DNA from 4 places in the Paenibacillus kribbensis genome. Region 4 is predicted to be linked to each of the others. Evidence: predicted binding sites of a transcription regulator. Region 4 holds the regulator's gene; each other region holds the start of a gene.
What was found. The regulator Rex, encoded in region 4, represses fermentation and respiration genes when NADH is low (regulators of the CRP and FNR family bind a similar motif). The targets are predictions, from matches to a motif close to TTGTGAAATATTTCACAA.

Region 1 (8,201 bases), 790 kb from region 4:
TAACTTTACGAGCGACAATACGATTGTAAAGGACGGCTGGTACATCGACGACCTGTCGATTCAGGAACCGGATACCGTTGCACCTGCCGCGCCAGGTAATTTAACTGCTGAAGCCGATACTGTCGGCAACGTTGCGCTGGCTTGGAATGCTTCTTCCGATGAAGATGTGAAGCAGTACAAGGTGTATCGTTCCAACGAATCAGGCAAAAATTATACTTCCATCGGTACAACTACGGGACTGACCTTCACCGATACGATCACCGTCGGCAGTGCGACCTATCATTATGCAGTCGCGGCCGAGGATTACAGCGGCAACGAGGGAGCCAAGTCGAATGAGGTGTCTCTGAGAGTGGACGTACCGGATACGCTGTATAGCGACCATTTTGACGGCAGCTCGGATAATGGCTGGACTCATTCCGGTACCAAGGATGAATGGGAGCGCGGCATTCCTAAAGTCGGGCCTGAGAGCGCGGCATCCAAACCGAACGTGTGGGCCACGGATCTCGATAGCAACTATGAGAACGGAGCTGACTTCTCGCTGGTTTCTCCAAAAATTAATTTGAATGGTATACGCAACGCAACACTGACCTTTAATCACTGGTTTGAAATTGAGGCCGGCTATGATTACGGATATGTGGAAGTGTCCAAAAACAATGGCGACACTTGGAGCGAGCTGGGCAAATTCTCTCATAACACGAATGGGAAAAAATGGGCCCCGGTTTACTACAATCTGGATAGCTACACCGGCAATGAGATCCAAATTCGCTTCCGCTTGAAGTCGGATAACAGTGTGAATAAAAATGGCTGGTACATTGATGATTTCCGAGTGCTGGGCGTTCCAGCTTCGACGGTGACGAAGGATATCGTACCTGAGTCGAATATCAAACTGCAAAAAGCAGAAGAACAATTCCCGCTGTACAAAATTACAAGCACCGAAAAAAGCGAATTCCAGGAAAAGGTGAAGCCAGCGGAAACGACGGTGGATCGTGGACGTGTCGGTCTCGACAGTCTTCCAGCGAGTGCTACGGTTACCGTACTGGAAACCGGACGTTCGGTGAAAACGGATCCGACCACGGGCAAATACAGCTTCACTCACGTGGCGGGAGACTATACGCTGAAGGCTGAAGCCTACGGCTACGAGCCTCAAACGAAGCAGGTTACAATTGAGAATAATAAAGTCATTAGAGCGAACTTTAGCCTCCAAGCCGTACCTCATGGTACGATTCACGGAGTCATTACCGACAAGCAATCCGGTGAACCTATCCAAAAAGCGAAAGTGCTGGTGCTGGAGGATGCACGTATTGCTCCGATAGAGACGAATGAAGCTGGAGAATTTACGCTGGACGTGCTGGAAGGAACATACACATTATCCATTTCAGCCAACAATTATTATAGCGACAGCGTATCCGTAACGGCTCCTCCGAACGGCAGCGTGGAAGCAAACGTCACGCTGAAGCCTTTCATAGGCTTCCAGGGAGGCATCGCTTATGATGACGGCACGGGGGAAAATGCCAGAGCCTTTAATGCGGCAGGCAACTCTTGGGCAGTCAGAATGACACCTGAGTCGGAAGTGGCTCAAGTGACAGGAGCATCACTTCTGTTCTGGAACGCTGCCTTCCCGAATCCGGGAGGAACGGCATTCCAATACGCCGTATATGATGCCTCCGGTGCTGGAGGAGCACCAGGGCGTCTGCTGGCTGGCCCATTCGACGGGACAGCCGTGCGGGATGAGACACAGTGGACGACGGTACAGCTCCCAGAGCCGGTAACCGTTCAAGGTGACTTCTATATCGTCTATACACAACCTGCAGCAGGCACACAGTCGCCGGGTCTTGCTACAGATGAGAGTGGACCGAATGCGCTTCGCAGCTGGCAGGGTGTAAGCGGTACATGGAGTCAATCACCTGTAGATGAAGGCAATTACATGATCCGGGCTATCGTCAGATATCCGGTGAATGCTCCAACGATTACAACACCTACAAAGGCTACCTATACGCAGGATGAAAAGATTACCGTGACAGGTACTTCCCCGGCAGAAGGAGCCGATATTCAGCTCTTTAACGGCAAGGAACTGGCTGGCACAACCAAGGTGAAGGACCGTCAATTCAGCCTGTCGGTCGATCTTCAGCCAGGTGCCAATCCGCTCAGCGTTCAAGCAGCGGTATACGGCAAAGTAACAGACCGTTCCGAGCCGGTAGTTGTGACGCTCGATCAGACGAAACCGGGACTGATTTTGACTTCACCCGATGAAGGAGCCCGTACCAATGCGGGTGTTGTCAGTGTAATCGGCACAGTGTATGATGAGTTCCTTTCCGAATTGACCATTAACGGCGAGCCAGCCGAATTTGGAAGTGACGGCAGCTTTAACAAGCGGTTGCTCATTAACGAAGGAGAAAACCAGATTACGGTGACGGCCAAGGATCTTGCCCAAAATGAAACGACCGTTACCCGTTCGGTGTATGTCGATACGGCTCTGCCGAAGCTGGAAAACATTAGCCCTGCAGAGGATGTACGCATCGCTCCAGGGGAGCCGGTACGAGTATCCTTCGATAGTGCGTCTGGCTTGGAGGCGTCCTTCCATGTGGAGCTGCCCTTTAACCTGTCCACCTTGGGACAGAACGAAATTCCGTTAAACGAAACTTCGTCAGGGCACTATGAAGGCATTTATTTCACTTCGTCTTCCCTGAATCTGGAGGGCGGAGTCATCGCAATCCGGGTAAGGGATACGGCAGGCAATGAAGTGAAGACGGAAGCGCCGGGAAGATTGTATGTGACGAAAGGCGGTGGACAGGACCCTGATCCGAATCCACCTGCATCCAATGAAAAGCCGGTAGCTATTATTCAGGCGAATGATTTTGCCAAGAAGAAGAAGAATGTACAATTTAACGCCAAAGCTTCACGTGATGCAGATGGTAAAATCGTCAGCTACAGCTGGAATTTTGGTGATGGCGATACAGCCATCGGTTCCAAGGTGAAGCATAAATTCACCACAGCCGGAACCTATACGGTGGAGCTTACGGTGACAGATAATGACGGCGCAACTGGTAAGGCGGTGCATGTGATTACGATCCGTTAACAGACCGTAGGATGGAATGATTCTTTTAAAATAGCAAAAGAGGCCCACAGCAAGCTACCATGAATGGAGGCTGCTGTGGGCCATTTTTATTTGTCGAATTGCTCAGGAAGGGATACAATAATTAGAAACAAATAAAGTGAATCTATTCACACAACAATATTATTTTAAGCGGGAGAGGATCATATGATTCATTTGCAAAAAGAAAGCGGACGTATCCGGCTTGTGCTGGATGCCTACTTTATGGGGGAAGATATCGTCGTACTCATATCAGGCGGTGACCTGCCCCATCTGGGAACGATTACAGCAGGAGCGAGACTGGAGCCGATGCAAACCGTGCAATTGCAAACCCACAAGGAATTTTATATTACCGAAGAAATTGCCGTGCGCTTGCGAAAAGAGTTTGCAGGCAACTTTGCGATTTGCTGTGGGGCTCATTTGGATGATGCAACCAAGGAGGAAATCCGAGTGCTTACAGATATGGCTATACAATTGGGGAAGGAGCTTATTGGAGAGCTTAAGCACGAACGCTTGTAGCAACCACTTTAAGTGAACTCCCGAAGGAGTAGATTACGATAGGGATACATACTGAAGGGGTACTTAAAAAGCAAGGCAAACCCATCATCCTCAATCTGTATGGATTTCAGCGCAGAGAATGAGATCAAACTGCGGATCATCACCGTAACTGCACGCTGGTCCTGCCTGTTGATCGCTTTCGCTAAAGCAGAAGTAAAGCAGCGATTGTGTGCCAATTCCCGATATAGTGGAAAAACGGCTTTGGCGATGGCGCGATGAACCCTCGGTTCAAACGTAAATTGCACCGTCCCCGGCGGAATCGTCGTTCCGTTCGTATAATAGAGCATTGGGGGTTGAGCTAAAAAGGTAATAAAGTAGCCGATGCCGTTCGTGCCTAATCCTTGTTTGGCGGCAAACGGCGCTACCGAGCAGAGAAGGGATTTCATCCGATCCAGATTGCCCTGAGCCACAGCCTGTGACCATTGAACGGCAAAACCACGGCGGGTCGCGATTGCCTTGTAGAATGGCAGCATGGCGACGGATATTTTTCTGAGCGTGTCAGCTTTTAAACGTTTGCGGGGTGAGCCTCTTCTGCGGGATGTTGCACGAGATACCATAGCTCCGTCCTCCTTGGCTGAATGCTCTCATGGAGCGCATTTTATCTGGTATGGATAAAATACTGTATGCCCAATCACCACGAAAAGTGCTTATCTATCATGCCGTTTGGTTTTGAACGAGGCATTATAACTGACTCACTGGAGATGATCCATCATCTAACGGAGCGACCTAACTTCAAGATGTACATCTAGCCGGAGAAGCACAGACGGCTAACATATATGTTAATAATGAAAAACTGGATTTTAATGCACTTATAGCCTATTCAGGAGTAGTGATGGTTCCTTTTCGTGAAATATTTGAGCAATATAATATGAACTCAACCTCTTATACAGCTAGCGTTGTGGAAGAAGTAGTTCGTCCTAAATCTATAGACCATGGCATTTAAAGATATGATTGGGATTTTTCCTAACCTCTTCTTTTTGAAGTTCATACATGGCTATCTTATAGTTTATTTCCTCCAAGTACCTTAAGTCTTCTTCAATTTTCTTCTGCACTTCCAATTTATGTTTCACCAACATTTCTTGTCTTTCCAAGAAAGTAGCATTTCCAACTCCAAAAAGATCCATATATTGTTTTATCTTAGCAAGAGACATTCCTGTCTCTCTGAGACAACGAATAAAAGAAATCCAGTCTATATGTTGTTTGGAATAGACTCTTCGACCATTTTCATCGCGAGATACATTTTGCAGGATCCCTTGCTCTTCATAAAATCGAAGTGTCTTTGCCGTTATATTTAAGTTTTCCACTACATATTTCATTGAGTACAACATTTACCCCGCCCCACCTTTTAGCTACAGTTACTGTAACTAAAAGAATATCATAAAGGATTATGAATATCCAAAAATCTTGGTTTAATTATGCCAATATTTAAGCTTGACTTCCCCTTACGTCAACAGAATACACTGAGGCAGAACTAGCAACAGGGAGGCGATGGATTAGAAAGTGATATATACATTAGCATCTAGACAAATTTTAATACCACAAAATAATGGAATGAGAGGTTATTGAAATGAATCAAAAATACAGTAAGTTATTTGAATCCTTCACATTCAGAAGCGGAATAACAATCAAGAATAGAGTCGTTATGTCACCTATGACCACATGGTCAAGCAATGACGATCTTACCATTTCCGATGAAGAGGTGAAATATTACAAACAGCGAGTAAATGGAGTAGGACTCGTCATTACTGGTTGTACTCATGTTTTACCTAATGGGCAAGGATTTACGAATGAATTTGCTGGATACAACGATGAATTCGTTCCAAGTTTACGAAAATTAGCTGATGCAGCAAAAAGTGGAGGATCCCCTGCTGTACTGCAGATTTTTCATGCAGGCGATAAAGCCTTGCCTGAATTGGATGCAGTCAGTGCGAGTGTCTATCAGCCTGAGGCTACTCCTTTTGGCCCAAGTGCAGAAACAAGAGAGCTATCAAATGAGGAAATCCTGTCGACGATACGTGCATTTGGTGACACAACGAGAAGAGCGATTGAAGCTGGGTTTGATGGCGTCGAAATTCATGGAGCTCATGGATTTTTAATTCAAAACTTTTGGTCTCCAGCAACCAATAAACGGACAGACCAATGGGGGGGAACCCTTGAGAATCGACTGCGTTTTCCATTGGCAATTATTGAAGAAATCAAAAAGGTAATTGAAAAGCATGCTACAAAACCATTCCTGTTAGGGTATCGTTTGTCCCCTGAAGAATCCTCTAAAGTGGACGGATTGCGTATGAAACACACATATGAATTAATTGATTTCCTTGTTGAACAAAATTTAGATTATATACATGCTTCATTAGATCATGTGTCTTCGAAGCCAATCGATAGTCAAGATGAGAAAACAAGGCTTGAATTGATTCTTGAAAGAGCAAACGGTAAGGTACCTGTGTTGGCGGCTGGTTCCATAATTACACCAGATGATGCTCTTAAAGCTATGGAAGTAGGATTACCTCTTTTCGCCATTGGGCATGCGTTAATTATAAACCCTGATTGGGTTGAAAAGGTGGCAAATGGACGTGAAACCGAGGTCGATTCCGTCCTAAGCGTTTCAAAACTTGACCAGCTTCATATTCCAGAAAAACTTTGGAATGTTATTCAAGCAGCTCCAGGATGGTTTAATATCAGTGAGTAGAAAGGAGGCCCCATTGGGGCTGCTTTTCTATTTGCATGAACTAAGCTACCCGTTAGCTTAATCGAGCGGTGGCAGTCTAGTATTCAATCCAAAAAGATTAGTTTCAGGGCATACCAACAACAATGGCACTGGTATTTTGATACCAGCGCCATTGTTCAGGAATTTACTCACTTTTTTTCGCAAGCTCTTCTATTATCCACAATCACTTTGTTGTTACTTTTACTTTATAAGGATAAGTTTCGCCGTCCTCTTCAATATTAAAATGTTTAATTGTATCTGGAGTTGCGGAAACAACCAAATAAACAGTCTTTTCGTCTCCTTGCAACTTCAAGGAATTTTTTCCTTTATTCCACATTGTAGAATATCGGGTATCTCCTGAATGTGTTACGGAAACAATGCTAGCTCTCCAATCAGCGCCTTTTGCTGTGCTTGTTCCTTGGAAATCAACTGTGACGGAAGCTTTGCTCAAATCAATATCTAAAGGAACAATGTTGTAGCCTGTCTGTTGTGGAGCCTTGTTTTGAGGTACGGTCAGCCAGCCGCCTTTGTCACTTTTCAGTGTTGTATATATCTTTTCATAATTGCCGTTAGTTCTCAAAAGCTCATCTAAATGCTTCAAATAATATGGTTGACTCTTGAAGTCCATCGTTACCAATCTTCTTGCCATTCCACCCAGTAATTCTTTAATAGAAACTCCAGTTACCTTTTCCATAGATTCAAAGTAGGTCGTATCTTTTCCACTGTAAGACAATAAATTCAACATTGCTTGATGGCCAAGTCCGTTGATATGATCTGGATTTTCATGAATATACAGGAGAATAGGCCATGCATCGTACCAATTCTTTACATGTGGAAAATGTGATTCTGAATTTAGTATAAAGGGGGCAAAAAAGTCGGAGTCTGGACCATATACCGTTCCACCATAGCTGTAGTAATCGCTACCCAAATATTCATTACGCAAGAAGTTAGCTACCGCTTCATACCACTCATAAGGGACTTCTCCTCCATTATGGTAGGTAAATACATGGCCTAATTCATGAGGAACTACCCAGCTTGGTGGGTCTACACGCATCGCTGCCGGCATCATGACAATGTAACCAAATGCATCTCTGTCTATTGACATATAAGCCCAATCTTCGTCAATCTTTTTCAGTCCAGTGCTCGCAATGTAAATGTTCGTTTTATATTTTCCGGATATTTGTGGATTTGGAGAAGTTCCGATATCCCCCAATCCAAATTTATCCATATAAAATGAACGGATACTTTCGATGTTGGCCAAGTTGCCATTAACAAAATTTCTATTTACTGTTCCAGTTGTATCATTGTTTCCCCAAATAATTTGAAAATGCTCGGAGGTAGCACGATTTACAGAAGAATCAGATAAAGAATAAAAAGCATCTCTTGCCTTGTATTCGTCTGCATTCTTTGTGATTTCTTTTGTACTTTCTGTAGTGATAACGCTTTCAACATCTTCAGCCTTTGCCGTTTTGGCAGTGCCTAATAAATCAGCTACTGCCCCATAGCTTGTTACATTTAATAATAAGAAGACCATTAACAAGCAGCATACTAGCTTTTTCATTATTAACACTCCTTTACATTATTGTAGTATATTGATTTCTTCCATATAATAACGTAGATTTCTTGATACTAAAATGAAGATATTATAGTAATTTATATTATATTACAAAAATTTACAAATAGAAGAATGGCCTGAAAAATCAAATTGATTTAGCTAGAGAATATTGCTTAGTACCTTGATAAAATCAAATTTAGCTTGGTTTATTATTTTTTAAAATAAGTACTGTCCTGATTTGTAAGATTGTGGTACCCTAAAATGTATATATTGCTATTTTACATATTGGA
Region 2 (8,201 bases), 1.5 Mb from region 4:
CTGTTTCCGGTTCAAGCGGATGGGGCTATATGCGATACAAGGGAAATTGGTAGTCCTTTGGATGAAGAGATACGACAAAATGAACAGCACGAGCAGCATCTGGCACTGCCGGCTTTGGATTGGGACAGCTATCAGATTATTCTTCTGGATCTGCGGATACCTGACTGGGATCGGCAAGCCCGGCAAGCAGCAGCCAAACAGCGTCTGGCAGAGATGTGCCGGGAGCAGGGCAGAGGCATGGTGTTTGAGGCCGGAATCTATACAGGTCTGCTGCTTCCCGCCACGGTGAGAACGGAGGAAAAGGCTGCTGCGCTGCTGGCAGCCTGGCGACAAGAGCTAAAGCCGTGGGCAACCGAGATTTATGCGGCTGCTGGTGATCCGGTGGCGAAATTAACCGATATTCCCAGCTCTTTTGAACAGGCGCTGCGGCTATTAGAGCGTACCTTTCTGTTTGGGATGGAAAGGGTGATGCTCTCCAGTGATCTGCATCAGTTGGAAGCGATGAACGCCGATATGGACGAGGCGTCCAATAAAACTGCAGACCCCGTGCGTTACGCAGAAAAGCTGTACTATGCGCTGGACATGGCAAGCCGGGAAGCGGCGCTGCGTGTATTAAAGGAAATGAAAGTCCAATTTCCTCAGGTTTATCGCACAGAAGCTGCAATTAAGGCGGCATTTGCCCAGGCGTTTACATTGGCGCTCAATAAGTATGCGACTGGACAGGATCAGAGCCGAGCGGTGTTGGAGGAGCATTCCAGCTTGATTACCGATGTATATGCCCATTCTACACTGGGAGAGCTGGTCGATCACTCTGTTGAGCATATTTTGCAATGGATAGGTCAGACTGATTCAGGCGACAAGGAGATCATTATGAAGCAAATGGTAGATTTCATACATAGTCACTATGATGAAAATTTGCGGCTGGAGTTATTGGCAGACATGTTCAACTACAACAGTGGTTATTTGGGCAAACTGTTCAAAAGCCATACCGGCGAGGCTTTTAATGCCTACCTGGATAAAGTAAGGATTGAGCGAGCCAGGGAATTGCTTGCACAGGGAATTAAGGTGCATCAGGTAGCAGGTCGTGTGGGGTATGCGAATGCTGATTATTTTCATAGTAAATTCAAAAAGTATGCTGGGATGTCGCCTTCCTCCTACCGTAATCGGGTTCAGAATGACGGAGGGACGGATGGCTGTTAATCGATTCCCTTGGTTTCACTCTATGAAGTCTCTCTTGTTAGATGTCGGAGGAAGATTCTCCGAACGAAGAGAGATTTTTTTGTGCGAAAAAAATAAGTAGATCAATCGCAAATGTCACACTCATTAGAGAATTTGAGCTGAATTCATAAATTTGCCATCGTTACGACACAACTTTGACACGATGTTCACACTTTCGATTCTATTTCATTCAAATCTATTCTATATAATGTTGTTATTCTGAAGTCGGGTCATGATAAAAAATGATCCATTCATATACAATAACGTGAATATTATCACAAAGTTTGAATGTTGGCTTCAGAAACTAATTTAGCATGCGGTTCTTAAGAGAAGCACAGGGGGAGGAATAACATCATGGACGTATTAGAATTGGCACGGTTGCAGTTTGCGACAACTACGATTCTTCACTTTGTTTACGTGCCGATCTCCATTGGATTGTCATTGTTGGTGGCGATCATGGAGACCATGTATGTAATCAAAAAAAATGATTTGTACAAAAAAATGGCTCAATTTTGGGGGACGTTTCTGTTAATCAACTTTGCAGTAGGCGTGGTAACCGGGATTTTGCAGGAATTTCAGTTCGGGATGAACTGGTCCGACTTTTCCCGTTTTGTCGGCGATGTATTTGGTACACCGCTGGCGATTGAAGCGCTGCTTGCATTTTTTCTGGAATCCACCTTTATCGGCTTATGGGTATTCGGTTGGGAAAGGCTGTCCAAGGGTGTCCATTTAATTTGTATGTGGCTGGTTTCTATCGGTACGATGCTCTCGGCTTTGTGGATTCTGGCTGCCAATTCGTTCATGCAGCGTCCCGTAGGATACGGGATCGAAAATGGACGTGCAGAAATGCAGGATTTTGCTGCTCTGCTAACGAACGAGCAGCTTTTGTGGGAGTATCCTCACACCATATTTGCCGCCATTGCAACCGGGGCTTTCCTCGTAGCAGGCATTAGTGCCTGGAAGCTGATGCATAAAAAGAATATGGACTTTTTTAAACCTTCTTTTAAATTGAGCATTATTGTTGGATTAATCAGTGCTATTGCTATTCCTATGTTTGGTCATGGACAGGCTCAATATTTGGTCAAAACACAGCCCATGAAGATGGCTGCCAGTGAAGCCTTATGGGAAAACAGTGGTGACCCGGCGCCTTGGACGGTTGTAGCAGATATTGATCCTGATCAGCAGGAAAATACCTTTGAGATTAAAGTTCCGTTTGCACTGAGCTTTTTGTCGTATAGCAAGTTTTCCGGCTCCGTGCCTGGTATGAAGGAGCTTCAGGCACAGTATGAAAAAACCTATGGTCCGGGGGATTATATTCCACCAGTACGTACTACCTTCTGGAGCTTCCGCATTATGATTGCGGCGGGATGTGCCATGATTGCACTTGCTCTGTACGGAGCTTACCTGAGTTTTCGCAAAAAATTGGAGGGCTCTCATCGTTGGTTCTATCGTCTGATGCTGTGGGGGATATCGCTCCCATTCATCGGGAATACTGCGGGCTGGATTATGACCGAAATGGGCCGCCAGCCGTGGACGGTGTTTGGCTTGCTTCAAACGAAGGATTCTGTTTCACCTACCGTTGTAGCAGGAGAAGTGCTGTTCTCGTTGATTGCATTTACGACGCTGTATCTCGTTTTAACGGGTGTACTGGCATTCCTGTTTGCTCGTACAGCTCGTAAAGGTCCAGATATAGAGCCGCATCAGCATACGGTCATTCATGATCCATTTGCTCAAGGGGGTGACACCATTGTCGTTAAATGATTTATGGTTTTTGTTGATCGCTGTGCTGTTTACCGGCTTTTTCTTTCTGGAGGGGTTTGATTTTGGCGTAGGGATGGCGACGGGGTTGGTGCCGCGTAATGACCAGCAAAAACGTTTGATGATCAATACGATTGGCCCGTTTTGGGATGCCAATGAGGTGTGGCTGATCACAGCAGCAGGTGCGATGTTTGCCGCTTTCCCGCACTTTTATGCGACCATGTTCAGCGGATATTATCTGGTATTTGTGTTCATCCTGCTAGGTTTGATCTTGCGTGGAGTTTCCTTTGAATTCCGTGGCAAGGCAGAAGGCAAGTGGTGGACAGACACGTGGGATGCTTGCATTCTAATAGGCAGCTTCCTGCCGCCGATGCTATTTGGTATGGCCTTTGCCGCTTTGGTGAGAGGTGTGCCTATCCAGCAAAACATGGATTTAAAAGCGGGATTTTCCGATGTGTTCAACGGATATACGGTATGGATCGGACTGACCGTAGTCGGGATGTGCCTGATGCATGGACTGACGTTTGTTTCTTTGCGGACGGTTGGAGAGGTGAGAGATCGCGCTCGTATGATCGCGTCCAAATTCCTGCCAGTATTGGGTATTTTACTTGCCGGAATGGTGGTATGGACTTATTTTGCAACAGACTTATTCGCACGTCGTGGTCCTTTTATGTATGCCGCGGTTGCGGTCGGAATTATCGCCTATGTGCTCGCATGGTATTTCCTGAAGCAACGTCGTGAAGGCTGGGCCTTCGGAATGACGGGTGCCATCATTTTGCTGAGCTTCGTTTCATTATTCGTCGGCTTGTTCCCGAGATTTATGGTGAGTTCGATCAACAGCGCATTTGATTTGACGATTTATAATGCAAGCTCCAGTCATTACACGCTGAAGGCCATGACGATTGTTGCAGCAACGCTTTTACCCTTTGTGCTGGCCTACCAGGCGTGGAGCTATTTTGTTTTCCATAAGCGTCTCAGTGAAAAGGATCATTTGGAATACTAATGGATAAAGCATGGTTTGAATTAAAGGGCATTCGGCCGGTCATGCTGCTGCTGGCCGCCCTTTCCCTTCTCCAGGGGGCCGCTGTGATTGCGCAAGCGACCTTTTTGGCGAAGGCGGTGACGATTTTATTTGAACAACATCCGCTGGTGATGGCTTGGCCGTCACTGGCGCTGTTTTTGGCGGCTTTTGCAGCAAGGCATACGGTGATCTGGCTGCAACGCCGGACAGCAGGCCGTTTTGCCGAAGCATCAGGCGCTTCCTTGCGGGAGCGTCTGCTTGCACGTTTGTTCGAGCGTGGGCCGGGGTTTGCCGCGAAGGAAGGCAGCGGCAAGCTGGTAACGCTGGCGCTGGACGGAGTGGACCGTTTTCGCACATATTTGGAGCTGTCCATCCCTCGTATGATGGATATGCTGGCTGTAACTTTACTGGTGCTTGTATATGTTTTCACATTGGATGTCATTTCAGGTGTCATTTTGACGACGACAATGCCGATTCTGGTGGGCTTCTTTATTTTGCTTGGCTTGGCGGCGCGTAAGCAGGCAGACAAGCAGTGGCGTTCCTATCGTCTGCTGTCGCATCATTTTACGGATTCGCTGCGTGGGCTACAGACCTTACGATTCCTGGGCCGCAGTCGAGAGCATGGGGACACCGTTGGGAAGGTTAGTGACCAGTACAGGGCGGCAACGATGCGTACGCTGCGAGTAGCATTTCTTTCCTCGTTTGCTCTCGACTTTTTTAGTATGCTGTCAGTTGCTTTTGTAGCGGTAGGCTTGGGGTTGCGCCTGATTAGTGGATCGGTGGGCCTGGAGGCAGCGCTTATGGTACTCATTTTGGCACCGGATTATTTTATGCCAATCCGTCAGTTGGGATCAGACTATCATGCCTCGCTAGATGGCAAGGAGGCTTGGGGTGCGATGCGATCTATTCTGGCTAAAGATGAACGACATACCGATTCCGCAGATGTCTCCACGGGTCATGGCAGCGCGGTTAATGCTAAAAATGGTGGTAATGGCGGCAATGGTAATGGCCTAGCTATCACAGGACAGGAAACCCTGAGGCTGTCGGATGTATGCCTCCTCAATGAGGACGGCTCGGCAAGGCTTGATCATGTATCTGCAAGCATTGAGCCGCACGTGAATAGGATTGGCATCGTTGGAGCCAGCGGCGCAGGCAAAACAACGCTGCTCAGTTTGCTTGGCGGCTTTGCCGATCCGACTGCGGGCGAACTGAGCCTGAATGGATGCCCTTTAGCCGGTGATGCCAAAGCCGAATGGCAGCGGCACATTGCCTATATTCCGCAGCATCCATATCTGTTCAGCGCTTCTTTGGCGGATAATATCCGCTTTTATGAGCCGGAGGCATCGAACGAGCAGGTGGAATGGGCGATTGACGCAGTAGGACTCCGCGAGTTGGTGGATGGACTTCCGGGCGGGTTGAATGAGCCTATTGGTGAAGCGGGTCGGACGCTGAGTGGAGGACAGGCGCAGCGGATTGCCTTGGCGCGTGCCTTGCTGAGCAATCGTCCGGTCATTTTATTGGATGAGCCAACGGCCCATCTGGATATTGAGACGGAATGGGAGCTGAAGCAGACGATTTTGTCCGTTTTGCAGCACAAGCGAATCTTTCTTGCCACCCATCGGCTCCATTGGATGCCGGATATGGATTGTGTCTGGATGATGAATCAAGGACGTCTCGAAGAAGCAGGCACTCACAAGCAATTGGTTGCACGCAAGGGAGCATATTTCCGATTGCTGACAGGAATGACGGAAGAGGGGGGCGGACGATATGAGAGTGGCGGACAATAGCGGTCAAGGCTGTTTTTTGTCTTATTTGAGACAATATTGCTGGGCCTTTCTGGCGGCTGCTCTTTTGGGTGCACTAGCGATTGGTTGTGCTGGTGCTCTGCTCTTTACGTCAGGTCATCTGATTACCCGTTCGGCTCTAAAACCGGAAAATATATTGATGGTGTACGTACCGATTGTGCTTGTGCGAACATTCGGTTTTAGTAAAGCTGTCATTCAATATCTGGAGCGTTTGGTAGGACATGATGCAGCGCTGCGACTGGTGTCCCGTATGCGGGTACGGCTGTACCGGGCAGTGGAGCCGCAAGCGCTGATGATCCGCAGCAAATTCCGTACAGGAGACCTGTTGGGATTGCTGGCGGAGGATATTGACCAGCTTCAAAATATCTATTTGAAGCTGGTCCTGCCTGCCTTATCGGCGCTGCTGATTTATGCGGCAGGCATCTCGGCGCTTGGATGGATGGACGGAACTTTTGCTCTGCTGATGGCGTTGTATTGTGCATATTTGCTTTTGATTGCCCCGGCCATATCGCTGTGGACCTCACTCGCCAAACGGCGAACGTTCAAGCAGGAACGGAGCAAAGCATACCAGGAGCTTACCGATGCTTTGTTCGGTATGAGTGATCTGGTGCTGAGCGGGCGGACTGAGCATTTTCTCGCTTCCTTTGCAGGGCGGCAAAACAAGGCTGCTATGGTGGAAAATTCCCTTCGACGGGGCGAGTGGCGCTCTCATTGGATTGCACAATGCGTTGTCGGCGGCGGAATTGTGATCATGACCGTATGGGCCGGAGGGCTGGTAGCACAAAATCACCTTGAAGCCACATGGCTGGCCTCCTTTGCGCTGGCGGCCTTTCCGCTGCTGGATGCCTTTGTTCGTGCCGGAGAAGCGGTGGTTCATGCACCGGAGTATCAGGATTCGCTGCGACGATTGAAGGATACGGAGAAAAATACGCATACACCTGCTGTGCTTGCAACGTCAGCTGCTGTGGATAAAGGACAGCGAGCAGCAGATATCACAGCTGAAGCAACGGGGGCACATGCTGCTGTGCATCAATCTGGCAACGCAGGCGAGCTGCTGTTGGACAACGTGAGCTATCGCTATTCGGAAAAACAGGCTTGGAGCGTGCGCAATATTTCCATGCGCGTGCCGCAGGGAGGCAAGGTTGCGCTGCTTGGCCGCAGCGGTGCGGGCAAGTCCACGCTGCTGAACCTCATTCAGGGAGCATTGCAGCCGGATGAAGGGAGCGTCACCGTCGCAGGTACACCCGTCTATACGGGTGGAGCATACTCCAGCTTGTTTGCGGTATTAAACCAGCAGCCGTATTTGTTCGATACGACGGTGGCGAATAATATTCGATTGGGGCGACCCGATGCTTCGCTGGAAGAGGTTCGTGTGGTAACGGAGCAGGTGGGGCTTGGAGCTTTGATTGATTCTTTACCGGAGGGCTACGATACCCGGATGCAGGAAACGGGCCTTCGTTTTTCGGGTGGAGAAAGGCAGCGCATTGCACTGGCGCGGATTTTGCTGCAAAATCATCCGATTGTTTTACTGGATGAGCCGACAGTAGGGCTTGACCCGCTGACAGAGCATGAGCTTATGCAGACGATGTTTCGTGTGCTGGAGGGCAAAACACTGATCTGGATCACGCATCATCTGACAGGCATGGAGCATATGGACGAGGTGATCTTTATGGAGCAAGGCGGCATTTCCATGCGAGGCAGTCATGAACAGCTTTGGCAGGAGCAGCCCCGATACCGTAACCTGTATGAGCTGGATCATCCGCGTCTGTGACATCACAGGAAAGATCAAGCCTCGATAAAATAATTCCAGCATCAGGAGCCGGCGCAGATATGTCCGGCTTCTTTTACTTTTCTATCGGCTGTTGGATCAAGCTTGTTCTGAATCAGCAAAAAAGTTATGCTTGTGAGGCCTAAAGACACTCGGAACGGTTTAAACCACTGATCTGCTTGGTTGGTGCATTTTTCATACTGCTGCAAGGAGGCTCGTATGACGTATAAACAAATTAAATGGATGATTTTATTTGTACCTACACTAACGGTTGGAGCTTGGGAATATGTGAGACACCAATTTTTGCTCTCTTATATCTCAATGAATGTGGGCAACTGGCTTACTCCGGTCATCTTGTATTTGGTCAGTGTAACGCTGTTGACCAAGCTTTTTCGTATGCTGGAGCGTATTCAGATGGAGCTGCAACACGAACGCGCGGCCAAAGCCGCCTTTGAAGCGAGGGAAGAGCTTGCCAGGGAGCTGCATGACGGGATAGCCCAATCCCTTTTTTTATTGTCTGTCAAAGTGGATCGGCTGGAGCACAACGGCGATCAAGGGCAATATCGTCAGGATATTTATAAAATCAGAAAGACCGTCCACGAAGTGAACCGCTATGTTCGTCAGGCGATTG
Region 3 (8,201 bases), 2.6 Mb from region 4:
ATCCGAAGTATGGGAAACTTGTTGCAGAGGCTGTAGTCGGAAAGCAGGCTGATGCAGGTATTCTGATTTGTGGCACAGGCGTGGGGATATCCATCTCGGCCAACAAAGTCAAGGGAATTCGGGCTGTGGTATGCAGCGAGCCTTATTCCGCACAATTGTCCAAGCAGCACAACAATACGAATGTTCTTGCATTTGGTGCGCGTGTCGTTGGAAGCGAATTGGCGAAAATGATTGTGAAAGCATGGCTGGAGGCTGAGTTTGAGGGAGGACGTCATGGCGACCGCATCAAGATGATATCCGACATCGAGGAACAGCATTTATGCTGATAAACAACCACTTATACAAACATACATGATATGGAGGAGATTACATTGGTAAAAAGATTAATCGCCAGCACCAAAAGCGATATTTTGAAATTTAGCGCAGCAGATTTGAAAGAGTCTATCCTGGCTTCTGAAGGACGCGTCATTATGGGACAACATCTTGTAATGATAAATACCGGTTTGGTGGATGGTGTTACCAATGCGGAAATCCAGGCTGCCTACGGCGCAGATATGGTTATGCTGAACGGCTTTGATATGATCAAGGAAGAATCCAATATTGGATTGCGCGAAATGAAGCACGGCAAGCTGGCCGAGAAGCCGTATAGTCTCAAGCAAGTCAAAGAATGGGCTGGAGTTCCGCTCGGCATTTATTTTGAATGCCCAAGCCCTGATGCATAGGTTGCGGGAGAACAATATGTGGAGGCCAAAGAAGGAAGAGTAGCTTCCAGGGAGAACTTCCTGCGTGCCTTGGAGATTGGAGCTGACTTTATCGTACTTGGAGGAAATCCCTCCGCAGGTACAACCTTTGAACGGATCATTGCAGCAACCAAGCTGGCAAAAGAAACACTGGGAGACAAGATCCTGATCTGTGCCGGAAAATGGGAAGACGGAACCATTGAGAAGGTGCTGGGTGATCCGCTGAGCGAGAGACCTTCCAATGAAATTATTAAGGACTTGATCGATTCTGGTGCTGACGTTATTACGTTGCCTGCACCTGGCTCCAGACATGGTATTACCGTAGAGCATGTCAGACAATGTGTAGAATTTGTCCATTCGTATAAACCCGGAACGCTTGCTCTTTCTTTCCTGAACAGCTCGGTTGAAGGGGCAGATGTCCAAACCATTGCCTGGATCGCACTCATGATGAAGCAGACGGGGGCGGATATTCATGCTATTGGAGATGGTGGCTATGCCGGAACACCTCTTCCTGAGAACGTTTACCAGCTTGCACTATCCATTAAGGGACGCAGACATACGATTAAAAGAATGGTAGGCAGAAGCCGCTAACGATTGACCCGTGTAATTTAAAGACTCTATATTCTTTTCGTACTCCTTGGAGTGCGTGTAGAGTCTTTGGATTACTACCATTCATGTAAACGTTTACTTTCGTAGAAATATGCCAAAAGGGATTAAAGGAGCGAGCAGCATGTCAAATGAACAGCTGGCAAAAGATATATTGGCGTCCATCGGAGGAGAAGAGAATGTCTCCAGCTTGGTGCATTGCGCCACTCGGCTGCGGTTTAAACTAAAAAACAGAGAGCTGGCTGATAAAAGCAAAACGCAAAACATTGCCGGCGTCATTACGGTGGTCGAAAGCGGCGGACAATATCAAGTGGTCATCGGCAATACGGTAGGCGATGTGTATAAAGACATTACAAAGATCAGCAGCATTGGAGATGACGACAAATCAAATGCATCCGCTGCTACTGAAGGCAACTGGTTCAACAAAACGGTGGACATTATTTCCGGTATTTTCACACCATTTTTGGGGGCACTAGCGGCTTCCGGGATTTTGAAAGGGCTTTTATTAATGCTCGTCTCGCTGGGATGGCTCACCAAAACAGGTGGTGTCTATTCGATCTGGTTCGCTGCCGCAGACAGTATCTTTTATTTCCTGCCGCTGGCGATTGCAGTCACTTCTTCGAGAAAGTTTGGAGCGAATACGTTTGTAGCGCTTGCAGTAGCGGGAGCTCTGGTATACCCGAATATTATTACTTTATATAACGATAAAGCGGATATTACGTTCTTCAATATTCCTGTTGTTCTTATGAGTTATACTTCCTCGGTTATTCCGGTGATTATTGCGGTTTGGTTGCTATCAATTTTGGAGAAATTCCTGAATAGAGTTATTCATGATAGCGTGAAAAATTTTATAACGCCACTTATTTGTCTTATGGTCATTGTTCCCTTGACTCTGATTGCGGTTGGACCGATTGGAATATATGCGAGCTTGGGAATGGCTAAGGGCTACACTTTCTTATATAATTTGAGTCCGATTGTAGCAGGGGTTATTATGGGTGCTGGATGGCAGCTGCTGGTAGTTATGGGACTGCACTGGGCGTTTATTCCTATTATGTACAATAACATTGCGGTATACGGTTATGATACCATGAAACCATTAATGGCACCTTCTAACTTTGCACAAGCAGGTGCAGCACTGGGTGTATTCCTTAAAACTAAAAATCCAAAAGTGAGAGCGATTGCAGGGCCTGCGGCGATAACTGGTTTGTTTGGCATCACGGAACCGATCATCTACGGGATTAGTATCCGCTATAAAAAACCGTTCGTATGGGCTATTATCGGGGGTGCTATCGCCGGGGCGATCACGGGTGCTTCAGGCTCCGTGGCCATTGCTCCAGGTATACCGGGCTTGGCATCCCTGCCGATTTTCTTCGGCACGGGTTTCGCGGGATTCGTCATTGCCATTATAGTAGCTTATGTATTCACAGCCATTACCACATATTTCTTTGGATTTAATGATTCTATGGAAAAAGAAATGATTGCAGTCCATGAAGAGAAGAAAGAAGCTGGAACCCCAGCTCCTGCGCTGACGAACGAGAATATTTCCAGCCCGCTGACGGGTGCTGTCAAACCGTTATCCGAGATATCTGATGAAGTGTTCTCTACGGGAGCCATGGGTAAAGGCGTTGCTATTGTACCTGAGGATGGCAAATTGCTCTCGCCGTTCAATGGAACGATAGCTAATGCCTTCCGCACAGGCCATGCGATTGGACTTGTATCGGATGGGGGAACGGAGGTCCTTGTTCACATCGGCATGGACACTGTTAAATTAAAGGGACAGCATTTTAAAATGCATATCGCAGAAGGTGATCGGGTTACCAAAGGTCAACTGCTGGTCGAGTTCAATATTGAGGAAATTAAAGCTCTGGGGTATGACCTGACGACACCGGTTATTGTGACCAACACGGCTCAATATGCGGAAATTAAAGTGCTGGGCAGCAGCCGGGTGCAAACGGGAGATTCATTGTTGGAGGTCAAGCGATAAGATATTGAAAGGTTAAATCAAGTGCAATAATTTATAAAAATAAAGAGAAACCGCTTCTGGAGCACGTTAAAGGGTATTCCCTTTTTCCAGAGGTGGTTTCTTTTTGGCCGAATCATCTTACACCCTCCTCAAGACTGAAGTAGGGTAATATCCTTTGCGTGCTCTCCGTTTTCCCTATGCGATTACTTCCTTCGGTAAATCGTTTTGGCCTTGATGTTGCTCTGTCTCTCAGATAAGGTAAATGCATTCGCGAAAATCATAATAAATTACCATTAATGGTAGTTTATTATAGATATTTACCTTAATCCCTTGAATGAGAATAGGGAAAACCCTTAATTTTTATTATTTAAACCACATTGTGATTTGAGTCACATATAACGTGCTCCACTATATTAGAATAAAAGCATAGACAGATATTCATAAGCACGCAGGAGATGTCGTCGAATGAATGGAGGAAACCGGTATATGATAAACAGTAAAAAGAAGCTTGTTGTGATAGGGAACGGGATGGCTGGTATCAATACGGTCGAACAGATTTTAAAATTAACGGATAAATATGAAATTACGGTCCTTGGAAGTGAGCCACATCCGAACTATAACAGGATTATGCTCTCTTATGTTTTGGAGGGTAGTAAGACCATTGAGGATATCATACTGAACGATTTGCAATGGTACGAGGATCAAGGTATTACTTTATATACTGGGAAAATGGTACGGAACATCGACGGAGAAAGAAAGAGGATTCATACTGAGGACGGACTGGAAATTGATTACGATCTAGCTTTGATAGCCACGGGCTCCCAATCGTTTATTTTGCCTATTCCGGGAAAAGAATTACCAGGCGTCATCGGTTTTCGGGATATCGCCGATTGTACGGCAATGCTTGAGGCGGCAAAAACCTATAAAAAGGCAGCGGTCATTGGTGGAGGGCTGTTGGGACTGGAAGCAGCCAAAGGTCTGGTCAATCTCGGCATGGACGTAACGGTCGTTCATTTGATGGAGGATTTGATGGAGCGTCAGCTGGACCGGGAAGCCTCTGCGATGCTGAAAGCAGAACTGGAACGCCAGGGAATCAAATTTGCCATGCAAATGCAAACTGCAGAGGTGTACGGTCAAGATCGGGTACAGGGACTGCGCTTCTCGGATGGAAGCGAGCTGGAAGCAGATTTGCTAGTTATGGCCGTCGGGATCAAGCCTAACATTCAGGTGGCTGTGCAAAGTGGTATAGAAACGAATCGTGGAATTGTAGTCGATGATTTGATGAAGACTTCCATGCCAGATGTATATGCTGTAGGGGAGTGTGCTGAGCACCGCGGGATATGTTACGGTCTGGTTGCCCCGCTATTTGAACAGGGAAGTGTAATTGCCAAACATTTGGCAGGTGCAGATACCGAAGGCTATGCGGGATCAGTGGTTTCCACCAAGCTCAAAATTTCAGGGGTGGATGTTTTCTCGGCTGGCGAATTCATAACTGCTCCTGAGCATACGGTGATCGTAGCAAAGGATGAGTGGAAGCGCACTTACAAAAAAGTACTGCTTCGTGAAAACAAGATTGTTGGAACTGTGCTGTTCGGAGATGTGAGCGAATCTGCTAGTCTTCAGAAATATGTACGGCAGCAAACGTTGATGACAGATGAGATATATGGACAGCTCATGGGTACCGGATGCAGTAAAGACGGGGCTAAAACCTTATCTGCTGAAACGATGGCTGATGATGAAATTGTTTGCGGCTGCAATGGTGTGACTAAAAAGGCGATTGTTGATGCGATCAATGAAAACGGACTGACCACAGTCGACGAAATTAAAGCATGCACCGGAGCAACGCGGTCCTGCGGAGGGTGTAAGCCGGTCGTTGAACAAATTCTCCAGTATGTTCTAGGCGACAGCTTCAAGTCGGCGGCCAAGCAAGGAATATGTGGCTGCACAACCTTGAGCAGGGATGAAATTGTTGCAGCAATCAAAACCAAGGGACTTACAACGACACGTGAAGTGATGAATGTACTCGGCTGGCAGAATGATGAAGGCTGCTCCAAATGCCGCCCGGCACTGAATTATTATTTGGGAATGATTAACCCGGATACGCATGAAAATGAGGAAGATTCCCGGTTTGTGAACGAGCGGTTGCACGCGAATATTCAAAAGGATGGAACGTTTACAGTTGTGCCAAGAATGTACGGCGGTGTTACCACTCCAGAGGATTTGAAAAAAATAGCGGATGTTTCTCTTAAATACAACGTTAAGGTTGTTAAAGTGACAGGCGGCCAGCGGCTGGATTTGATTGGTGTCCGTAAAGAGGATTTGCCTAAGGTGTGGGAAGAACTCGACATGCCGTCGGGATATGCCTACGCAAAATCGCTTCGTACAGTTAAAACCTGTGTCGGGTCACAATTCTGCCGCTTTGGCACACAGGACTCGATGGGAATGGGCGAAGTGCTGGAACGGAAATTCGAGAGACTGGATTTTCCGGCAAAATTCAAATTAGCGGTTAATGGATGCCCACGCAACTGTGCGGAATCATGTACGAAGGATATCGGAATCGTAGGTAATGATGGAGGCTGGGAGATTTTTATCGGCGGCAACGGCGGTATCAAAGCGCGGTTGGCTGATTCGCTCTGCAAAGTGAAGACCGACGATGAACTGATTGATATTGTGGCGGGCGTGATGCAGTTCTACCGTGAAACGGGCCAATATCTGGAACGTACCTCGGAATGGGTTGAACGGACTGGCCTTGAAGAGATTCAGAAGGCTGTCGTTCACGATATAGATAATCGTAAAGCTTTAATAGAACGGATTGAATTTACACTGAAACAGCTTGAAGACCCATGGAAAAAGATTATCCATAATGCGGATTCGCGTAAGAACTTATTTGAAGTCGTTACACCGTCTATGGTGTGAAGTATTTAGATAATGCCTGGAGAAGGGAGCAATCAAGCGAATGATCAAACATGCTGAGTGGCTTATCGTCGGTCACAGTAAGGATTTTCCTAATAGAATTGGACGGACTATCCGGTTGAATGATAAGGAAATCGCAGTATTCCGCACTTCGGAGAACAAGCTTTACGCTGTTGAAAATTCCAACCCGCATCCGAAGGGGGGGCCGCTTACCGAATCCATCGTATCAGGTCATTACATTTATGACCCGCTGCGTGATTGGAAGATTGATTTGGAGACGGGTCTCGTTCAAGACCCTGATACCGGACAAGTCAAAACTTTCGACATTCGGGAAGACGGAGAAGAAGTGAAAATATCCCTTTAATACAGATAACAAGAGCCCCACAGGACCCAATCCTGTGGGGCTCTTGTTATCCTGGATCAGGTTATCGTAATACCTGCACTTGCATAACCGATAACGGTGTTAAGAACAGAGGCCCCTGTAGCTGTCGCGGAGAAGACAAGGAGCAGCCGGGTTCCCGCTGTTACCGGTATAGCCAATCCGGTAGTGATGCCGCTGGAGAAATTACCCAAGGAGATCGTGTCTGTTAGTGGTGGAGCTAATGTGACGGCTGCTCCGGGAACAGGTGTAAAGGTGTTATTAGGTGTCGGGGAACTAAATAGCTGAGCAGTAATGCTTACGGATGATGCTTCGAGGATCAAGGCAGCAGTTGTACTGAAATATCCGGCAATGGATGTAATTATGCCATCCCGTGGTACGGAAAAAGCGAAGTTAGTCAGTGGTCCTAGCAATGTACCTGTTAGGTCTATGGCTCCGCCTACAATGCTGATCCCTGTTGCTGAGCTTCCGAAACCGATTAAACTTGTGCTTCCTGCTAATCCGTCAGCGATGGTTGTCATAGTCGCTGGTCCGCCTGAAGCGAATGGAATGATCGCTCCTGAGCCCGTGGCTCCGGTAGGTCCAGCGGGTCTGGCAATACCATCGGAGCCTGTGACTCCTGTAGCGCTTGCCAGCCCGGACAATCCATCCGCACCGGTAGCACCCGTGGCGCCAGTGGACCTGGCCAGCCCGGACAATCCATCCGTACCGGTAGCACCCGTGGCGCCAGTGGACCTGGCCAGCCCGGACAATCCATCCGTACCGGTAGCACCCGTGGCGCCAGTGGACCCGGCCAGCCCGGGCAACCCGTCCGCGCCTGTAGCATTTGTGGCGCTGGTGACCCCACTGGCAGGCCCGGCAACCCCTGTGGCGCCGACCGGTCCGGGAGGTCCTTCAGGCCCGGCAGCCCCGATTGGCCCAGCAGCTCCAACCGGACCCGCAGGCCCGGCAGGTCCAACAGGCCCGGCAGGTCCAACAGGACCAGCAGGTCCGACATGCCCCTGTGGTCCAGGAACCCCTGCTGGTCCCGGAGCACCCATGGGACCTGGAGGTCCAGCAAGCCCTTGCGGACCAGGGACCCCTGAATAGTATGTTTCACCCAATGCGTTGCTAATAGTCGTTCCTGTCGTTCTGATCGCACTAATCAGGCTGCCTTTAAAAACAGGACCAAGGGGTTCCTGTAGAACGATAGACAATAGGGCATCCAGTAGCTGTTGCAGTGTAGTTCCTACACTAATCGGTGAGAATGGTGTGGCTTCCAGCGCCACGATAGCCAGCTCCAACGCAGCCAATAAGTCCGCCTTAACGCCATTTCTAAGTCTTAAGCTTTTCGTCAGAATCAACAATCGCCTTAAAATTTGCTGCAATGAAGATACATTAGCCGCTGAGGGATTTTTGAATACAAGCGGGATGATTGCGGTCAATTCATTTATAAGCTTGAGAAGAGCTTCAATCCCCCGATTAACCTTTGCTGGTTTATTGTCTTCATCCTTTTTTGAAGCGCCACTGAACCTGAATGATCTTTTATGTTTCATGCTCAAATAACTCCTCCTCACCATTCTTCCTGCTGTAGAGATGACAGGTGGTTAATCGCCCCGCT
Region 4 (8,201 bases):
AGCAGCAGAGGGATAATGTTCACCCCGATAAAGATGAGAAATATAATGGTTACCGGCACAATGCCGATTAGTGCTTCCTTGATCCATCTAGGCATTAGGCCATACCCCCATTTGCTGAGATTGACGTGGCAAAACGATAAATTTGGTCGCTTTACCTTCGCTGAGTCGGATATAGACATTATTCGAATCCATATCGGTATCAGCCTGAATACCCGTCTTTTTCTTTTTCATCTGCTCAACGGTAGATGAAATTTGAGTATATTTTTTATTTTCCATCGCTTCCGCTACGGGAAACATAGCCTCAGACCACCATTGATTCAGTGCTGAATTGGAATGATCTGCAATGTCCAGCTTGATGGTACGGCTGCCGATGATGGACTGCCCTTTTTGCTTAACTACATTGACCAATCCGGCCACATCTGCCTGTGGCTTGAGATCCAGTTTCAATACAACCTCTTCCGGTTTAATATCTATTTGAGCGCTTGTCACGCCGGGATATTGAGTAACCAATGTTTCCAGAGGATTTTGCATTGTAACCTGACGGTAAATGAACCATCCTCCAAACAACAGCGATGCTGCCAAAACTGCCGCAACAACGATAGGAACTACACGCAATTTCAAATAACATCCTCCTCTCAAAATGTAAAACAAAGAAGAAACGGGACGAATGTCAACAACAAACAGACTTATGATCTTGAACTTGCAGCAATCAGCAAGCTTTTTTCTATCATATTTGTCTATCACTCAGAAATATAGTATATCATATCGTATATCGAATATCGAAGGCAATGTGTGGGGAAGTTGAGGTTAGGCAAAATCATTGGTTATGGGTGGGTGGGGGAGACGCTGCGTGGAGGATTTGATCTTACGATCGCTGTTGCCATGGGATTCTCTTGATGGTATAAAACATTTAAAGGTTAGAATCCCATGGCAAAGGCGAACGCTCCGCTTCTCCAGATTCAAATCCTCCACTCCGCTACTGCCCGCCATAAAGATGAATTTTGCCTTAGCAGGAAAGTTGGGTAGGCAAAGATGCTTCGCTGGCTTTCAGCCAAGCTTCGCAGGGTTGGTAGTTAAAAAGACGCAAATACGAATTTCATCGTATTTACGTCTTTTTAATTTTTTCTTCAATCTCTATAGTTACTTTAGCCAATTTCGGCTTTCTTTGCTTTCTTTCAGTTACTCCTGCTTTTACAAGTTCTTGGCTGCAGCAAAAATTGCATGTAGCGTCTACGCTGCATATATAAGAGTTTTATTACCTCGTCGCTAATAACATAGTCCTTTACAGGAACATCATGCCGCCGTCGATCAGAGGGGATTGCCCTGTCATGTAATCGGAATCCGGACCTGCCAGGAATGAGACGAAGGCTGATACATCTTCCGGTGTAGAGAGACGACCAAGCGCAATTTTGCTGCCGAATTCCTTGGTGGCATCGCCTACAGCTTCACCTTTGGAGGCCGTAATTTCTTTATCAATTCCACTCCACATCGGAGTTTGTACAATACCGGGACAGTAGGCGTTAACTGTAATGCCATATTGCGCATATTCCTGAGCCGCGGTTTGTGTTAATGCTCGAACTGCAAATTTAGTTGCAGAGTAAATGCCCAGATTGGCGTTACCGACATGACCTGCCTGTGAAGAGGCATTGATGATTTTCCCCCCATGACCCAGCTCTCTAAATTCGGCTGCGGCCGCCTGAATGCCCCACAGTACACTGGTCACATTGATATGAAACAGCTTATCAAAATCAGCCAGCGTAACATCTTCCAACAGCTTGGCGGGAGCAATCCCCGCATTATTTACGATAACATCAAATCCACCGAGTTTGTCAGTTGTCTCCTTGACGGCGGCAAAAACCTGATCCCGGTTGGAAACATCGACTTTAAGCGCAATCGAGCGCCCTCCTGTCTTTGTAATTTCATCAGCCACACTTTTAGCCGTTTCTTCATTCAAATCTACGACTGCCACGGCGAAGCCATCTTGACTCAGACGTAAAGCGATAGCCCGCCCAATCCCTTGACCTCCACCTGTTACCAATGCAACTTTCCCATCCATTTTTCCCATGTTCATGAATCTCCTTTGGTGAATAAGTAGTCATGATAACATAGCCACAAAATTATGGGTTACGTTAGTCCGCGTCTATGATTAAACCATTTTTAGGAAAAAAATATTATGATATATGTAATAGACTTCATATTTAGACTCTTTAAGGGAAATGAAAAAACATCTAATTCAAACTTATAAAATTACATATGAAGGCACTGCACAGGCGGATATGGTTTTATACTCAAATAGTCATGCTATGATAAATACGAATCAAACATAAAAACTAAAAAGACGTAAATACGAATTTAATCGCATTTACGTCTTTTTAGCTTTCAATCATTCCAAACTATATAAACCGAGTATAAAAGTTACATTTTCGCCAATCCGCAGTGGGACGGTGCTTTCCAGATTTCTCGAATAAACCTATTTAGAGGAGAAATCCGGGAACAAGAGTGACAGATGTAAAACTCAAAACGGAGACAAGCGCAGCGCGGCGTCCGTTCCCTCCTACCTCAACTCCCTGGTGTTTGGAGTGACTCCATGGCGGTCAGCCAGCGGAGTGGGCCATTTGAATCTGAAGAAGCGAAGCGTTCGCCTAAAAGCTTTCTGTAAGAAAGCTCGCTTCGGAAGCATATACTGCCACCGGATTTTCCCCATAAGAATCTAATCGAAAAAAATCCGGCGGCAACAGCGATCGTAAGATCAAACGGACTAGCAGCGCTCCCAGGCGCTCCTAACGCTCCTAACCCTTCAAACTACCATCAGCCACTCCCCACGTCACTCTAGTAATTAGGCAATGTATACTTTACCCCCGTCGATCCCCCATCTGAGAAACGGTAAAAGGTATAGTTATGATGGCTTCCATCATTGTAAAACAGCTGCCACACATATTCGCCATTGAACACACTTGGCTGGAGGCTCACGATCTCTGCATCTGGAAGCTGCTGCTGAATAATTGCCGTCATTTTCTCCTCGTCGACTCCGTTTTTCAATAGCTCGGTATGAACACCACTATTATCTGCGGCAGGTACATTAGGCTGTCCCTCCACTTTTTGAAAGGGAACCCACACCATTATATTTTCATTTTGGGCATTTTTCCCTTGAACTACCCAATATACCTGACTCCATACTGACTTCCATGTACGAGTCGTGCTGACCAGACCACCCGATTGCTTGGCCTTTATGATAGCGGCATTTCTCTCGGCCACCTGGTCTTGCGTAACGTAAGAATAATACCAGAACATGCTGACCAGGATCAGTATCACGGCCAAAATAGCGACCGCTATCCATTTTTTCTTATTTTTCAAAGCCTGTGCTTCCTCTCTAAGGGGATGTGACACCTGAATTAGCGCGACAGCAGCCCTTCAAAGGCGGCTTGTGCCTCATGTTTGATGCGTTCCTCGTCCATAGTCAGGCACTCACCGTTTTTCACGACCTGACGACCGTCTACCCACACATGGGCCACATCCTTGGCACTTGCAGAGTATACAGCATGGGAAATAAGGTCCGTACGCGGCAGGAAATGCGCCTGATTCAGATCCAACGCGATAAAGTCAGCCTTGTTGCCTGCTGCCAGCACTCCCACCTCGTTTAAACCAATCGACTTCGCGCCGTACTCGGTTGCCAGACGCAGTGCTTCATTCGCAGGAACCGCCGTAGGATCACCGGATACTCCCTTATGAATGAGAGCAGCCAGGCGCATTTCCTCAAACATATCCAGATTATTATTGCTGGCAGGACCATCCGTACCGAGCGAAACGGTAACCCCTGCACGCAGCAGCTCAGGCACTCTTGCTACACCACTTGCCAGCTTCAGGTTGCTGCCCGGATTATGGGAAACCGCTACACCACGTTCAGCCAGCAAGGCTATTTCCTCGTCGTTCAAATGAACGGCATGGGCAACAAGCGAAGGACGGGAGAAAAAGCCGAGCTTATCCAAATGTGCAACTGGACGCAAGCCATAATCAAGTACGTTTTGCTCAACTTCGGCAATAGTCTCGGACATGTGGGTGTGCAGCGGTAAATCCAAATCATGCGCAGCCTGTACAAATTTTTCGATAAATGCAGGTGGACATGTGTATGGCGCATGTGGAGACATCATTGTTGTAATGCGACCATCCGCCTTGCCATGCCAGTTACGCGCAAAAGTCACAGCCTCAGCCAGCTTGATTCGCTGCTCCTCCTCTGAGCATAATCCAATCGCTCCACGCATCAGACTCGCACGAATGCCTGACTCTTCAGCTACACGAGCCACCTCATCCATATGATCGTACATGTCCAGGAAGGTCGTCGTACCGCCTTTCAGCATTTCCAGCACAGACAAGGAAGTACCCCAGTATACATCTGAAGCTGTAAATTTGGCTTCCATCGGCCACATTTTCTCCTGAAGCCATACTTGAAGTGCCAGATCATCGCCATACCCACGCAGCAGTGACATCGCCGCATGACCATGCGTATTAATCAGACCTGGTAAAAAGAGCAAGCCTTTGCCGTCAAACGCTTCTGTATCTTCCTCTCCCGCAGGCAAAGTCTCGCCAATGTAAGTAATCCGGCTATCCTCCACAATCATATAGCCATGGATTACCCCGGCTTCAGGTCCGTTTACGGCAAAGGAGCCGTTTTTAATCATCCATTTATTCACTGTCATCTTGCGATTCTTCCTTTCCATCCTCTAAATAATAAGCGAGGCTTAGCAAATCGGTTGTAAAATCTGTGGTATGTACCCGGATGTTGTCCGGGGTTTTCAGAATGATCGGTGCAAAGTTCAAGATCGCTTCAATACCACACTCAATCAGCTTGTCGGCCACGTGTTGCGCTTCGAAATCCGGTACAGTAATAATCCCGATCCGAATATTTTTTTCTTTCACAGTCGCTTCCAATTGATCCATTGGCTGAACGACCAGCGTATTGATCATCGTTCCGGTCTTCTCTGGAACAGCATCAAATACAGCTACAATTTTCATATTGTCTTTTAAGTACGCATTATAATTCGAGAGGGCTTGCCCCAGATTACCTGCTCCGACCAATGCAACGTTGATTTGCTGGTCAATTTTCAGGATATGACGTATTTTTTCAATCAGATAAGTCACATCATAGCCGATACCCTTTCGGCCAAAATCTCCAAAGTATGCGAGATCCTTTCGGATTTGGGCCGGATTCAAATTCAGCCTTTGCCCCAGATCCTGGGAAGAGACCGTAGCCACTTCCCTTTTGTTCAGTGCATTCAGATAGCGTAAATATACGGGCAACCTCCGTACAACTGCCTCAGAAATTTTTTCTGATTTCATACTTGCTCCCCCTAATTGTAACGGACATTTTTAGATGCCCGTCCATTATGCCTCAGTCTCCGGGGCGGATTGGAGCCATTCAGAGATGCGGGGCACCATTTGCTCCGTCGGCATATGCTCCATTTTTGGTCCCGGTAACGAGTACAAAAAGTGCTTTCCGTAATAGGATTCGATGACACGTGTATCGTAAACGATGACGACCCCGTGGTCGCTCGCTGTACGTACCAAACGTCCAAATCCCTGTTTAAAACGAATGACCGCCTGTGGAACAGACAGCTTCATAAATGGATTTTTCTTCTGCTGCTGCAGCAGCTCGCTTTTCGCCTCCAGCAACGGGTGATTCGGCGGTTGAAACGGCAGACGGACGATGGCCAAACACGTCAGCGCCTCGCCTGGAATATCAACACCCTCCCAGAAGCTGCTGGTTCCCAGCAATACAGAAGCCTTGGCATCCTGAAAACGCCGGGTGAGCTTGCTGCGGCTCCCACTGTCTACACCCTGTCCCAGCACAGTGATGTCGCTGGAAGACAATGCCTCTTTGAGCGGCTCATACACTTGCCGGAGCATCCGGTAGGAGGTAAACAAAACGAGCATTCTCCCCCGGGTCGCCTGAGCAGTCGCGCCTAGCGAGCTGACAAGCATATTAACAAAATGCGCATCTCCTACACTGCCCTTTACACTCGGGAAATCGCGGGGAATGACCAGCAGCACCTGATCCCTGTAGTTAAAGGGCGACGGGAGCTGCGAAGTCATCAGCCGTCCCTCATCTGCAGCTTCCTGCAAACCGAGCTGATCGGTCATGTACTGAAACGATTTATCGACCGATAAGGTGGCTGAAGTCAGAATAATGCTTCTTTTTTTGTCAAAAAACATTTCTTTCAGCTGGCGGCTCACATCTACAGGCACTGCATAAAATTGCAATGATTTACTGCGGAATTGCCCACTCGCTTCAAGCCAGTAGACGGTCGTCTCATCATCAAGACGTATAAAGAGACGCAAATTCTCCTTGATTCCGGCCAAATCCTTGAGCAGTCCTGTAATATCCGTAATAAGGCTGTCAGCCGCATAATCATCATATTCTTCCTTTACGTCCAGCATGAGCTTGTCACCCTTGCGCAAAATTTCGCTTAGTGTGACATTTAACTGATTTTCCAGCGCAGACGCTTGATCCCACTTGGCAGGCTTGGCCGACGGCTTGAGACGAGAAGAAAATTGTCCTGTTTCACCCGGTGTCGCATCACTTCGCTCCGGCAGCATACCAAACAGCTTGTCGCTCAGCAAATCCCATGTTTCCTTGACCTCCAGCACAAGCGGATATAGCTGGTCGATGGTCGAAGCCCAATCTGCCGACTTCTCATGACCAGACTTCACCAACTGCTGACGCAATGAAGGCAGCTGTCCATTCTTGCTGTCTTTGAACAGTCTGGTCAACGTATGAACGAGTGTGAAATATTTCATATGCATGCCCAGATGCTTGCCGGCGACCTCCTCCAGATGGTGTGCTTCATCAATGACCAGATGCTCATAGCTTGGCAACAGCTGATGGCTTGCCTTGACATCCGTAAACAGCTTGGAATGATTCGTAATAACCACATCCGATATTCCCGCCTCATGACGCGCACGATGATAAAAGCATTTACGGAACCACGGGCAGGAGCGGCCGAGACAGGACTCCGAATCACTTGCCACCGTTTCCCAAAAATCTCCGCCACGATTGCTCAGATTCAATTCTTCATCATCACCGGTTTCTGTCAGCGTCAGCCAGACGATCATCTGAGCCGCCGTTATTAAATCTTCCTTTGGTGTTGCGAAGTCTCTTCTGTTTATTTTATGTTCAAACTTGCGCAGACACAAATAGTGCCCCCGACCCTTAAAAATGGCAGCCCGGAACGGAAACGGAATCACCTTCGTCAGCATCGGAATATCGCGCTCGCGCAACTGCTCCTGCAGGTTGATTGTATGCGTGCTTACTGTAACCCGCTGTCCATATTTTACACTGTGATACAGTGATGGAAGCAAATAACCGAGGGACTTGCCTGTCCCTGTACCTGCCTCGATCAACAAATGCTTGTCTTCACTCAGCGCCTGATTTACATCCTCTATCATTTGTACCTGCGCTTCGCGCTCCTCGTATTGGCTCAAGGATGATCGCAATTGATCTCGCACATCATCCATGTATTCCTCAAAGGAAACACCTGACAACGGATTCGGATCATCTTCTCTGCGGGGAGCTGCCAGCTCTGTCCAATCCTCCACCTTCAGTGCAAGCTGACGATAAAACTGATGCCCCTCCAAATCCTGAATGGGATCAAGCTCTTTCTCTTCACGCACCCCGTCAAGAAACCAGCCAAGATCACTGTCTTCCTCTGCAAACAAATCGCTGAGCCGCTGTATCGTGATTAAAGGTAACGCTTGAAGCTCAGCCAGACACTTTAAGAACACCTCAGCCGTAGCCAGCGCGTCGCTGTCTGCTTGATGGGGGCGATCATGAGCCAGCCCGAACTCAGAAGAAACAAATCCGAGTTGATAGGAGGAGAGCGATGGAAACATGATCTTCAGAAAATCCATCGTATCCAAAATTCTGCCGCTAAACGGCAGGTATCCGCACCGATCTAAAGCGTTTTGCAAAAAATTAAAATCAAATGCCACATTATGACCGACCAGGACAACATCATCCAGCAAAGGGACAAGCTCCATCATCATCTCTTCAAGTGCAGGAGCATCCTTGACGTCATCGTCTGTAATTCCGGTCAACCCCGTAATAAAAGGCGGAATGGGCCTGCCAGGGTTCACATAAGAACCGTAAACACGGGAAATGCTGTTATCATGATCTATAATTGCAAGTCCGACTTGAATGATGTCATCCG

Region 1: a site for Rex is predicted at 3,211-3,228, ahead of lpdD (prenylated flavin chaperone LpdD). Genes of this name have one in related genera too.
Region 2: a site for Rex is predicted at 1,482-1,499, ahead of B4V02_RS03850 (cytochrome ubiquinol oxidase subunit I). Genes of this name have one in related genera too.
Region 3: a site for Rex is predicted at 3,687-3,704, ahead of nirB (nitrite reductase large subunit NirB). Genes of this name have one in related genera too.

Annotation. Positions count from the first base shown of each region.
Region 1 covers NZ_CP020028.1:1,570,146-1,578,346, forward strand. Annotated here, with positions in the region: gene B4V02_RS07010 (S8 family serine peptidase) at 1-3,076, shown strand, start outside; gene lpdD (prenylated flavin chaperone LpdD) at 3,260-3,610, shown strand; gene B4V02_RS07020 (hypothetical protein) at 3,619-4,206, opposite strand; gene B4V02_RS07025 (MerR family transcriptional regulator) at 4,573-4,977, opposite strand; gene B4V02_RS07030 (NADH-dependent flavin oxidoreductase) at 5,217-6,338, shown strand; gene B4V02_RS07035 (DUF6055 domain-containing protein) at 6,541-7,917, opposite strand.
Region 2 covers NZ_CP020028.1:860,252-868,452, forward strand. Annotated here, with positions in the region: gene B4V02_RS03845 (response regulator transcription factor) at 1-1,200, shown strand, start outside; gene B4V02_RS03850 (cytochrome ubiquinol oxidase subunit I) at 1,573-2,979, shown strand; gene cydB (cytochrome d ubiquinol oxidase subunit II) at 2,966-3,979, shown strand; gene cydD (thiol reductant ABC exporter subunit CydD) at 3,979-5,784, shown strand; gene cydC (thiol reductant ABC exporter subunit CydC) at 5,765-7,573, shown strand; gene B4V02_RS03870 (sensor histidine kinase) at 7,790-8,201, shown strand, end outside.
Region 3 covers NZ_CP020028.1:4,930,234-4,938,434, reverse strand. Annotated here, with positions in the region: gene rpiB (ribose 5-phosphate isomerase B) at 1-326, shown strand, start outside; partial or broken gene B4V02_RS27135 (DUF7916 family protein) at 357-1,331, shown strand; gene B4V02_RS21965 (beta-glucoside-specific PTS transporter subunit IIABC) at 1,471-3,330, shown strand; gene nirB (nitrite reductase large subunit NirB) at 3,796-6,225, shown strand; gene nirD (nitrite reductase small subunit NirD) at 6,266-6,586, shown strand; gene B4V02_RS21950 (exosporium glycoprotein BclB-related protein) at 6,643-8,136, opposite strand.
Region 4 covers NZ_CP020028.1:2,355,889-2,364,089, reverse strand. Annotated here, with positions in the region: gene B4V02_RS10715 (AAA family ATPase) at 1-95, opposite strand, end outside; gene B4V02_RS10710 (hypothetical protein) at 88-621, opposite strand; gene B4V02_RS10705 ((S)-acetoin forming diacetyl reductase) at 1,283-2,065, opposite strand; gene B4V02_RS10700 (cell wall elongation regulator TseB-like domain-containing protein) at 2,830-3,354, opposite strand; gene B4V02_RS10695 (amidohydrolase) at 3,393-4,694, opposite strand; gene B4V02_RS10690 (redox-sensing transcriptional repressor Rex) at 4,681-5,334, opposite strand; gene dinG (ATP-dependent DNA helicase DinG) at 5,380-8,201, opposite strand, start outside.